Regions from separate parts of the Fictibacillus sp. WQ 8-8 genome, predicted to be linked through region 2. Evidence: riboswitches for the same ligand, from Rfam matches in the RefSeq annotation. Region 2 holds a riboswitch; the other holds the start of a gene.

Region 1 (5,132 bases), on a different contig from region 2:
GCATATGATCTTGCCTGTGGCCATTTTAACCCTGCTCAGCGTCGGTTCCTTAACCCGTTATTTCAGGACGGGGATGCTGGAGGTCATCCGACAGGATTACATCCGGACTGCTAGGGCGAAAGGATTAAAGGAAAGGACGGTTATTTTTAAGCATGCTCTTAAGAACGCCATCCTTCCGGCCATCACGCTGCTGGCTTTTGAACTGCCGGGGCTTTTTTCCGGAGCAATCATCATGGAACAGATCTTTAACTGGCCGGGTGTCGGCAGAATTCAAATTGAATCCGTCAGCTTCAGAGATTATCCAGTATTGATGGCTTTTACACTGTTCCTTTCTTCCCTCACCATCATCGGAAACTTCCTGGCTGATGTCACATACGCCGCGGTAGATCCGAGAATCAGGCTGAAATAGGGGGATGAACATGGAAACTGCTAAACCGTTAATCTATAAAAAGAAGAAAGTAGCGAAGGCGAAATCTCCATCGTTATGGAAACAAACCTACCGGCGCCTGAAAAAGAACAAATTGGCGATGGCAAGTTTAATTTTCCTTGTTCTTATGCTTTTGCTCAGTTTTATAGGGCCTCACTTTTCACCATATATTTTAGACCGGACAGATATTGCCTATGCCAACCAGCCGCCGAGTTCATCGCACTGGCTTGGGACCGATAATTATGGCCGTGATGTGCTGACACGATTAATGATGGCGGGGCAGATCTCGCTGACGATCGGACTGGCCTCGATGGTCCTTTCTATTGTGATCGGTTCGTTCCTTGGAGCCGTTTCAGGCTTCTACCGCGGGATTGTGGATATGGTCATCATGAGGCTGGCCGATATCCTGATGTCGATTCCAGGCTTGCCGCTTCTCTTGATCATGGGAGCGATTCTGTCTGAGTGGAAAGTACCTTCTGAATACAGACTGTACATCATCATGATCATGCTGAGCTTTGTCGGCTGGCCGGCCCTTGCCAGGCTTGTCCGCGGACAAATTTTGTCACTAAGGGAGCAGCCCTTCATGCAGGCAACGGAAGTGCTCGGACTCAGCGATCGGCGAAAGATTTTCTATCACTTGATCCCGAATACGCTGCCGCTATTGCTCGTTGTGGCAACGCTGAATGTGGCAGGGGCAATACTTAGTGAATCCGCACTGAGTTTCCTTGGGCTAGGAGTCGTTCCGCCGACACCTTCATGGGGTAACATGATGGATGCGGCAAATAATTTTATAGACTTCAGAAAACGCCCATGGCTATGGATTCCACCCGGCTCGGCTATCTTCCTCACTGTCGTGTCCATTAACTTGCTCGGCGATGGATTAAGGGATGCGCTTGACCCGAAAATGAAACGGTAGGTGTTAATGTTGAGTGAAGCACTGTTAGAAGTAAAAAACTTAGTCACTAATTTTTATACGGAAGAGGGCGTTGTAAGGGCAGTGAATGACGTCAGCTTTTCCATTGGTGAGCAGGAAACGGTCTGTATCGTCGGAGAGTCAGGCTGCGGAAAAAGCATCACATCACTTTCCATCATGCAGCTCATAAATGAGAACGGAAAGATTGAAAACGGAGAAGTGAACTTTGCCGGCCGAAATCTTCTTAAACTGAATAAAAAAGAGATCAGCCGCCTTCGCGGAAATGATATCGGAATGATCTTTCAGGAGCCGATGACCTCGCTGAATCCAGTGTATACGATCGGCCAGCAGATGATTGAGCCGCTCCAGGAGCATCTGCTGCTTAGCCGGAATGAAGCCTATAAGAAAGCACAGGAGCTCATCACAAGGCTGGGAATTCCAAATGCTGAGAAAATCATTAACATGTATCCGCACGAACTGAGCGGGGGTATGCTGCAGCGGATCATGATCGGCATCGCGATCAGCTGCAATCCGAAGCTCATCATCGCCGATGAGCCTACGACTGCCCTGGATGTAACGATTCAAGCTCAGATCCTGGATATTTTACGGGATATTAAAGAGCAGTTTAAAACATCCATTCTGCTGATTACCCATGACCTTGGAGTTGTTGCCGAGATGGCAGATTATATTGTCGTTATGTACGCAGGCAAGATTGTGGAGCAGGGTCCTGTCCTGGAAATGTTTACGAATCCACAGCATCCTTACACGAAGGGTCTTCTGAAAGCCAAACCGGTGATTGGAGAGCGAAAAGAGGAGCTTTACACGATAGCCGGCCAAGTTCCAAACCTTGCTGAACTGACTGAATCGTGTTATTTTGCTGACCGGTGCGAGCATTGCATGGACATTTGCCGGACAAAGCATCCAGAGCTGGAAAAAACCTCTGAGAACCATAGTGTCAGCTGCTACCTTTATGAAAGAGAGGCCGTACGATGAGTGAAGCATTATTAGAAGTGGAAAATTTAAAAAAATACTACTCAAGCTCTAACGGCCTATTTGGGAAAAAGGGTGAATCGGTCAAGGCGGTCGATGGTGTCTCGTTTACGATTGAAAAAGGAGACGTATTTGGCCTCGTCGGAGAGTCCGGCAGCGGGAAATCCACGATTGGAAAGACCATTCTAAGGCTGCATGAGAAGACCGAAGGGGAAGTTCGTTTTAAAGGGAAAGATGTTTTCTCACTAACGAAAAAGGAACTACGGGGTTTGCGTGTGCAGACCCAACTCGTCTTTCAGGACCCGTTCAGCTCATTAAACCCCAGGATCCGGGTGGGAGATGCCATTGGGGAAGCCATGGTTCAGCACGGTCTTGCTACCAGTAAGGATGTTAGAGCAAAGGTGCTTCAAGTAATGGAAACATGCGGTCTTTCACCCTTTCATGTGGATCGTTATCCTCATGAGTTCTCTGGCGGCCAGCGGCAAAGAATCGTCATTGCCAGGGCGATGGCACTCAATCCCGAGTTTCTTGTCATGGATGAACCGGTCGCTGCTCTGGACGTTTCCATTCAGGCACAGATTATTAATCTTTTCAGTGATCTGAGGAAGAAGAAAGGCCTTTCGTATTTGTTTATTTCACATGATTTGAGTGTCGTTGAGCATCTTTGTACAAAGATTGCGATCATGTACCTTGGCAATATTGTGGAGATGGCAACGAAAGAAGAGCTGTTTGATAATCCGCTGCATCCCTATACGAAAGCGCTCTTGTCTGCTGTCCCAATACCCGATCCACGGATCAAGAGGGAGAGAATTATTTTAAAAGGAGATATTCCAAGTCCTGTTAACCCGCCGTCAGGCTGCAAGTTTCGTACACGGTGTCCGCTGGCAACAGAGCTTTGTGCGGAAAAAACCCCCGAATTCAGGGATATGGGGAACGGACATTTTACGGCCTGTCATTATGCTTAAAAACTGTTGACTTACCAGGCTTATTCCATTATATTATTTTTAATAATTTAAAATTTTCTAACTTATTAAGAGAGGTGGAGGGATTTGGCCCTTTGAAGTCTCGGCAGCGGTCCCGGAGAGGGAACTGTGCCAATTCCAACAAGCTTTGGCTTGGACAATAAGAAGGGTAATTTGGTTATGTCTAACCTCTTCTTATTACGTGATCGTAGTAGGAAGAGGTTTTTATTACGGTATAAAACAGAGTAAATCCATAGGGATATTTATATATTCTTTTTTGCTGCTGATTGGAAAACCAAAGGCAACTCTCTTTTTGGGATGTATGCCTTTGTTTTTTTTATTCAGCTCGAGCAAAAAGAAATAGTTGAAATAAGAGAGAGAAGGGAGATGCTGGTATGTCGTCGTTATTAATTGTTGGTGGAGATCATCTTGGGAAAATTACGAAGAAACTGGAGCATCAAGGGATAAGGGAGATCATTCATGTGAGCGGAAGAAAAGCTAGAATGTCTCAAAAGGAGATTCCAAGTCATGTGAACTTGGTTCTGGTCCTGACCGATTTTATAAACCATGAGTTTTCAGCAGCGATTAAGAAAAAGGCGAACAAACAGAGTGTTCCCATCTATTTTTCCAAGAGGTCCTGGTGCTCGATCTATGCTGTACTTGAAAAATCGGGGCTTTTAAGCAATCGCACAAAACGGAAGAAGATAGCCGTTAATGGGTAATAAGAAAACCTGCCTCATAGGGCAGGTTTTCATTCCGTTGAATCAATTTTTACAACTTCAAGCTGAAAGGGAACGCACTCTTCCAGCCTTTCTTTAATCTGTTCGGCTTCCTCTCTGGACAATGGAGTATTTGAGTCTCTTAACGTTTCCATGCTGAAAGTAAACCGCCCGCTGGATTCAATAACCTTGTATTCTTTCATGGAAATTCCCCTTTCTCCCTTTCATTTGAGATTGCAAAAATGGCACGATGGTATATCTATATACTTCTACATACCCGGTTCGTTCCCTTTTTAGTATTTTGATTGGAGGAATTGAAAAAATATAGTTATAGGAAAATCATCACTCTAATATACATAATCGATGGAATCTCGATGGGAAACCGTGCTGATGGAGGGATGAAGGTATGGCTGTTAAACCACCGATACTACAGAGAGGGGACACCATCGGGATCGTGACACTAGGAAGCCCTCTGGAGGCCCAAATAATTAATGAAGGATTAACCACGCTGCGAAATTTTGGATTCAATATTGTCCTCGGGAAAAATGTTTACACGAATACTGGTTTTTTGGCCGGAACGGATGAACAGCGGGCAGCTGATTTAATGGCGATGTTTACGAATAAAAAGGTGAAAATGATTTTGCCGACAAGAGGGGGAGTAGGAGTAGAGGGAATTCTGCCGTATCTGGATTTTGATGTCATCCGGCAGAATCCAAAAATCGTATCAGGATACAGCGATATTACGATCCTGCTGAATGTACTGTATCAATATACCGATTTAATCACCTTTCAGAGCCTTCTCCTGCTGGACTTTAATCCAAATACACCGGCTTATAACTACCAACAGTTTTTCCAGGCAACTTCAACTGTTCAGTCACCCCGGCAAATTGTTAATCCGCCGGGTATTCCTCAAATTAGCAGAGTACAAGGAAATATAACGGGAGAAGTTGTTGGCGGCAATTTGACCTCGCTTGTGGATTCACTTGGAACTCCGTTTGAGATTGATACAGCAGGAAAAATTTTAGTGATAGAGGAGACCCATGAACCGATTAACCAGGTTTACCGGTATCTCAATCATTTAAAAATTGCGGGTAAATTTGATGATTGTGCAGGCATTGTGA
Region 2 (5,132 bases):
CTGCCCGTCTCGAGTAATCGGATCAGAACGGAAAACTGGGCATCCGCCATCTGCAAGATCAACATGGAAACAAACATGAGACCAGTGCCAAACAAAATAAAGCGTACGGTTTTCATATATTGAAAGCCTTCTTTTAAATCTGATATAACAGATCCTTTTGTGCGTTTTTCTTTTACGTGAAGCGGTTTAACACCTGGAAGCACGAACAGCAGCAAAGCGGACAAGAGAAAGCTGGCTGAATCAAGAATAAAAACGCTGCTGATTCCAGCCGTGGTTACTAAAAATCCGCTGATGGCAGGACCGATAATCTTCGTCGCGTCCTGGATGACAGAGCTGATCGAAGCAGCCTGCTGCATATCGTCATCGGACACGATTTCTTTCAGCATGCCGCTTTTGGCGGGAGTAAAAAGAGAGGAGAAGATTCCCAGAAGAATGAGCAGAATGTACACATGCCAAGGCACAGATGCAACGATCAAACCAAGAATAATGATACAGCGGAAAAAATCAGAACAGACCATGATGGTTCTACGGTTCATGCGATCGGCGATCACGCCAGCAACCGGTCCAAGAACCGTCATGGGGAGTCCAAGTGAAATAATGACAAATGACATCTCCAGCGGTGAGGCGTTCCATTTAAAAGCCATCAATGAAAAAATAGCCATGATGCTAAGCCAGTCACCAAGATTGGAAATGACCTGTGCCGACATTAAAAACTTAAAAGATTTATTCTGCCTTAATGTATTACCTGCTTTCTTTTCCATGAGATCACTCCTCGGAATTAAAATGACACTTATGTCGTTATTATAAATGACACAAGTGTCGACTTCAACCTTTTTATGGAAAATAAAAAACCGCTTCGGCTGGGAAGCGGTTTGTAGGAGTTTTGGATGTAGCTTAGCAAAGCGGTCCTGCACTTTTAATTTCTGCTGGCACATTGTTGAATTTTTCGAAGTTTTCCTTGAACTTACCTGCAAGCTCTTTTGCTTTGCGGTCGTAATCTTCCGGGTTCTCCCAAGTCTTTTTCGGCTGAAGTACTTGATCAGGAACACCTGGGCAATGTACTGGTGTATGCAGTCCAAAAATAGGGTCGGTTATCGTCTCTACAGATTTTAATTCCCCTTGAAGGGCAGCCTGAACCATGGCTCTTGTGTAGGAAAGGTTCATGCGCTTGCCGGCACCATATTCTCCGCCTGACCATCCGGTATTCACCAGGTATACTTCTACTTCATGATGATCGATTTTTTCTCCGAGCATTTCGGCATATACAGTTGCTTCCAATGGAAGGAACGGCGCACCGAAGCATGTTGAGAAGGTCGCTTGAGGAGATGTGATTCCTCGTTCTGTTCCGGCAAGTTTGCTCGTGTAGCCGGAAAGGAAATGATACATGGCCTGTTCTTTTGTCAGTTTGCTGATCGGAGGCAATACGCCGAATGCATCAGCTGTCAGGAAGATGATCGTGTTCGGATGACCAGCAACACTTGGCTGGATAATATTCGGGATCGCCTGAATTGGATAGGCAGCCCTAGTATTTTCAGTCAACGTACCGTCACTATAATCACCTACGCGAGTTTCATGGTCAAGAACGACATTTTCGAGAACGCTTCCAAAACGGATCGCATTCCAGATCTGCGGTTCTTTTTCTTCAGAGAGGTTGATGCATTTTGCATAGCAGCCGCCTTCAATGTTAAAAACACCAGTATTAGCCCAGCCATGTTCGTCGTCACCGATCAATGAACGATGCGGATCAGCAGAGAGCGTAGTTTTCCCGGTACCGGATAATCCGAAGAACAGAGCTACATCGCCTTCCTGCCCGACATTTGCGGAGCAATGCATAGAAAGGATCCCTTTTTCAGGAAGAATGTAGTTCATTACTGAGAAGATGGACTTTTTAATTTCTCCTGCATATTCAGTTCCTCCGATCAATACGATACGCTTCTCAAATGATATAATAATGAAGGTTTCAGAATTGGTCCCGTCTACAGCAGGATCTGCTTGAAATCCTGGTGCAGATACCACGGTGAATCCCGCTTCGATTCCTTTTAGTTCTTCAGCTGTCGGACGGATGAACATTTGGTGGGCAAACAGGTTATGCCAAGCGAATTCATTAATCACCTGAATAGGCAGCCTGTACGCGTGGTCGGCACCAGCGAATCCTTTGAATACAAACAATTCCTCTTTTTGTCCTAAGTAATGAAGTACTTTTTTATAGAGCTGCTCAAATTTCTCTTCGTTAAAGGGCTTATTGATTTTGCCCCAGTTTATTTTATCTTGTGTGCTAGCTTCATCCACGATGAATTTGTCTTCGGGAGAACGTCCAGTATATTTTCCAGTAGTGGCCCTGAGAGCACCGGTTGAAGATAAAATGCCTTCATTTCGGAGCAGCGCCTTTTCAACAAGCATAGGTACAGGTAGATTTTCATGAGTAGCAGCGCTGGATAGAATGTCATCTAAAGTCGTCGTTAAATCAACCGTATTCATGTTCGCAAAACCATCCTTTTAAGAAATATATTTATCATTAATATCGTAAGTAAATTCGAAATTAGTATAACACATTGAAACAAATAATGTATACTATTTTATTTAGCAAATTGTAAATTGGTTCATAAATCAGGCTCTTTGTTTTTAAAAGCATAATCTTTCATTTATAATAGGTACTTAATTCCGTTTGAAGGATCGCCCAGACTCCCGCTGGAGAGGGAGAGTATAGCTTTTCAAGTTGACAGGTTTGTCGAACTGCGCTATTATATTTCGGGAACGGCTACTCTTATTCCGAGTAGGTGGAGGGACAGGCCCTATGAAACCCAGCAACCGACACTTCATCATCACATATGCATCTTGTGCAGTGAAGTGAAAAGGTGCTAACCTGCAAGGTGAAAAAACCTTGAAAATAAGAGGTGAAGGCGTAGACATAAGACCTTTTCCCTCGTGTATTTTAGGTCCAGGGAAAGGCTTTTTTTATGTCTTAAAACAGTTTGAACCTGAATATTTTACAAAACAAAGTATCCATATAGGAATGAGTACCGTATCTTATAAAAAAATTGCTCTATGCTTTCAATAGAGAAGGAGGATCTCAATTGTCTAAAAGTCGTCGTCTTTTTACATCTGAATCAGTTACGGAAGGGCATCCGGATAAAATTTGTGACCAAATTTCCGATGCGATCCTGGATGAAATCCTTGCAAACGACCCGAACGCACGTGTCGCTTGTGAAACATCCGTAACGACAGGCCTTGTGCTTGTTGCTGGTGAAATCACCACATCTACTTATGTTGATATTCCAAAAGTCGTTCGCGAAACGATCAAAGAAATCGGCTATGACCGTGCAAAATACGGTTTCGATTCTGAAACATGCGCAGTTCTTACATCCATTGATGAGCAGTCTGCGGATATCGCGATGGGTGTTGACCAAGCGCTTGAAGCTCGTGAAGGCTCAATGACTGATGAAGAAATCGAAGCGATCGGTGCTGGTGACCAAGGTCTTATGTTTGGTTATGCCAACAATGAAACACCTGAACTTATGCCGCTTCCGATCTCTTTGGCACACCGCCTGTCCCGCCGATTGGCTGAAGTGCGTAAAACCGAAGAAGTTCCTTACCTTCGTCCGGATGGTAAAACTCAAGTAACGGTGGAATATGATGAGGATGACAAACCGGTTCGTATCGATACGATTGTTATCTCCACTCAGCACCATCCAGAAATTACAATTGAGCAAATTCAAGCCGACATTAAAGAACAAGTCATCAAGCCTGTTGTTCCTGCAGAATTGATCGACGAAAACACAAAATACTTCATTAATCCGACTGGCCGTTTCGTTATCGGCGGACCACAAGGTGATGCTGGATTAACTGGCCGTAAGATCATTGTTGATACGTATGGCGGATATGCTCGCCACGGTGGTGGAGCATTCTCCGGTAAAGATGCAACTAAAGTTGACCGTTCTGCAGCGTACGCCGCTCGTTACGTAGCGAAAAACATCGTTGCTTCCGGACTTGCTGACAAAGTAGAAGTTCAGCTTGCATATGCAATCGGTGTAGCACAGCCTGTATCGATCGCTGTCAACACATTCGAAACAGGAAAAGTTTCTGAAGAAGTATTGGTTGATCTTGTGCGCCAAAACTTCGACCTTCGTCCTGCGGGAATCATTAAAATGCTTGACCTTCGCCGTCCAATCTACAAACAGACAGCGGCATACGGACACTTTGGCCGTACAGACGTTGAGCTTCCTTGGGAAAAAACAGATAAAGCAGAAGCACTTAAAGATCAAGCAAACGCATAATACATTGAAAAAACCGGCCTTTGGGCCGGTTTTTCTTTTGAAATAAAGTTATTTTGATCAAAATAGGCAATGATTGACCAGTTTTACTAGTAAAGAGACTACTTATTGAGTGAAATGATGGTGAGCCGACCCTTGATATGGAAATAACGAGGGTTTTGCAAGTAACAAAGTGAATTTCTTTATGTAAGTAGAGTTTTGAGAAGAACTTATTATCGATAAATCTTTTTTATTATCGATAAACAGAATATATTATCGAAAAACTAAATTTATTATTGAAATCGACTAGTTTATTATCGATTTGTTATTTTACGAATCGATTTAAGTGTTTATTTTTGAAAAGGTGCCAGGCACCGCTTTTTGACATATGTCAAAAGCCGGTGCCTGGCACCTTTACAATTAAATCCGGAGGTTTATGCTCAAAGGTTTTCATGAATACAGGAAGCTTGAAGATTGCTGCTGGAGCGATTCTTGGATTGAGATTCGGACTGATTTCTTGCACAATCATCAAACGGTTTTCCTGTGGTGCTTTTTTCATGTAACCCCTCCTAAATTTTATAAAAAGTAAGGAACGAGATAAACGTTGAGTAAAAACACGGAAAAGATTCCTGAGCTGATCCCGAGGATCATACCGGCGAGCACGTCGGTTGGGTAATGAAGGCCTAGATACATACGCGAGATGCCAACAGACAACCCGAGCGGAAGCAGTAAGGTAAGCAATCCTGGATGGATGAAAGCGAGCGGGATGATGACCGAAAAGATCGCGGTCGTATGTCCTGAAGGGAAAGAATGGTCTTTCAGCGGATTACTGAAGGTCTTGGTACCCGCGATCATCAGATAAGGGCGTTTCCGTGGATAGCA

Evidence for each region. A riboswitch is a leader RNA that binds a small molecule or an ion and turns the genes downstream of it on or off. The one in region 2 is predicted to bind S-adenosylmethionine.
Region 1: linked by a shared signal. The riboswitch ahead of M1K46_RS18865 (DUF2325 domain-containing protein) and the one ahead of metK (methionine adenosyltransferase) in region 2 are both predicted to bind S-adenosylmethionine.

What each region holds. Positions count from the first base shown of each region.
Region 1 is NZ_JAMXKG010000009.1:87,687-92,818, reverse strand. Features, by position in the region: gene M1K46_RS18885 (ABC transporter permease) at 1-409, shown strand, start outside; gene opp4C (oligopeptide ABC transporter permease) at 420-1,343, shown strand; gene M1K46_RS18875 (ABC transporter ATP-binding protein) at 1,353-2,333, shown strand; gene M1K46_RS18870 (ABC transporter ATP-binding protein) at 2,330-3,295, shown strand; SAM riboswitch class I at 3,355-3,459, shown strand; gene M1K46_RS18865 (DUF2325 domain-containing protein) at 3,688-4,014, shown strand; gene M1K46_RS18860 (hypothetical protein) at 4,044-4,214, opposite strand; gene M1K46_RS18855 (S66 peptidase family protein) at 4,418-5,132, shown strand, end outside.
Region 2 is NZ_JAMXKG010000005.1:313,241-318,372, reverse strand. Features, by position in the region: gene M1K46_RS13485 (MFS transporter) at 1-761, opposite strand, end outside; gene pckA (phosphoenolpyruvate carboxykinase (ATP)) at 895-2,478, opposite strand; SAM riboswitch class I at 2,762-2,894, shown strand; gene metK (methionine adenosyltransferase) at 3,075-4,274, shown strand; gene M1K46_RS13470 (hypothetical protein) at 4,642-4,809, opposite strand; gene M1K46_RS13465 (phosphatase PAP2 family protein) at 4,827-5,132, opposite strand, start outside.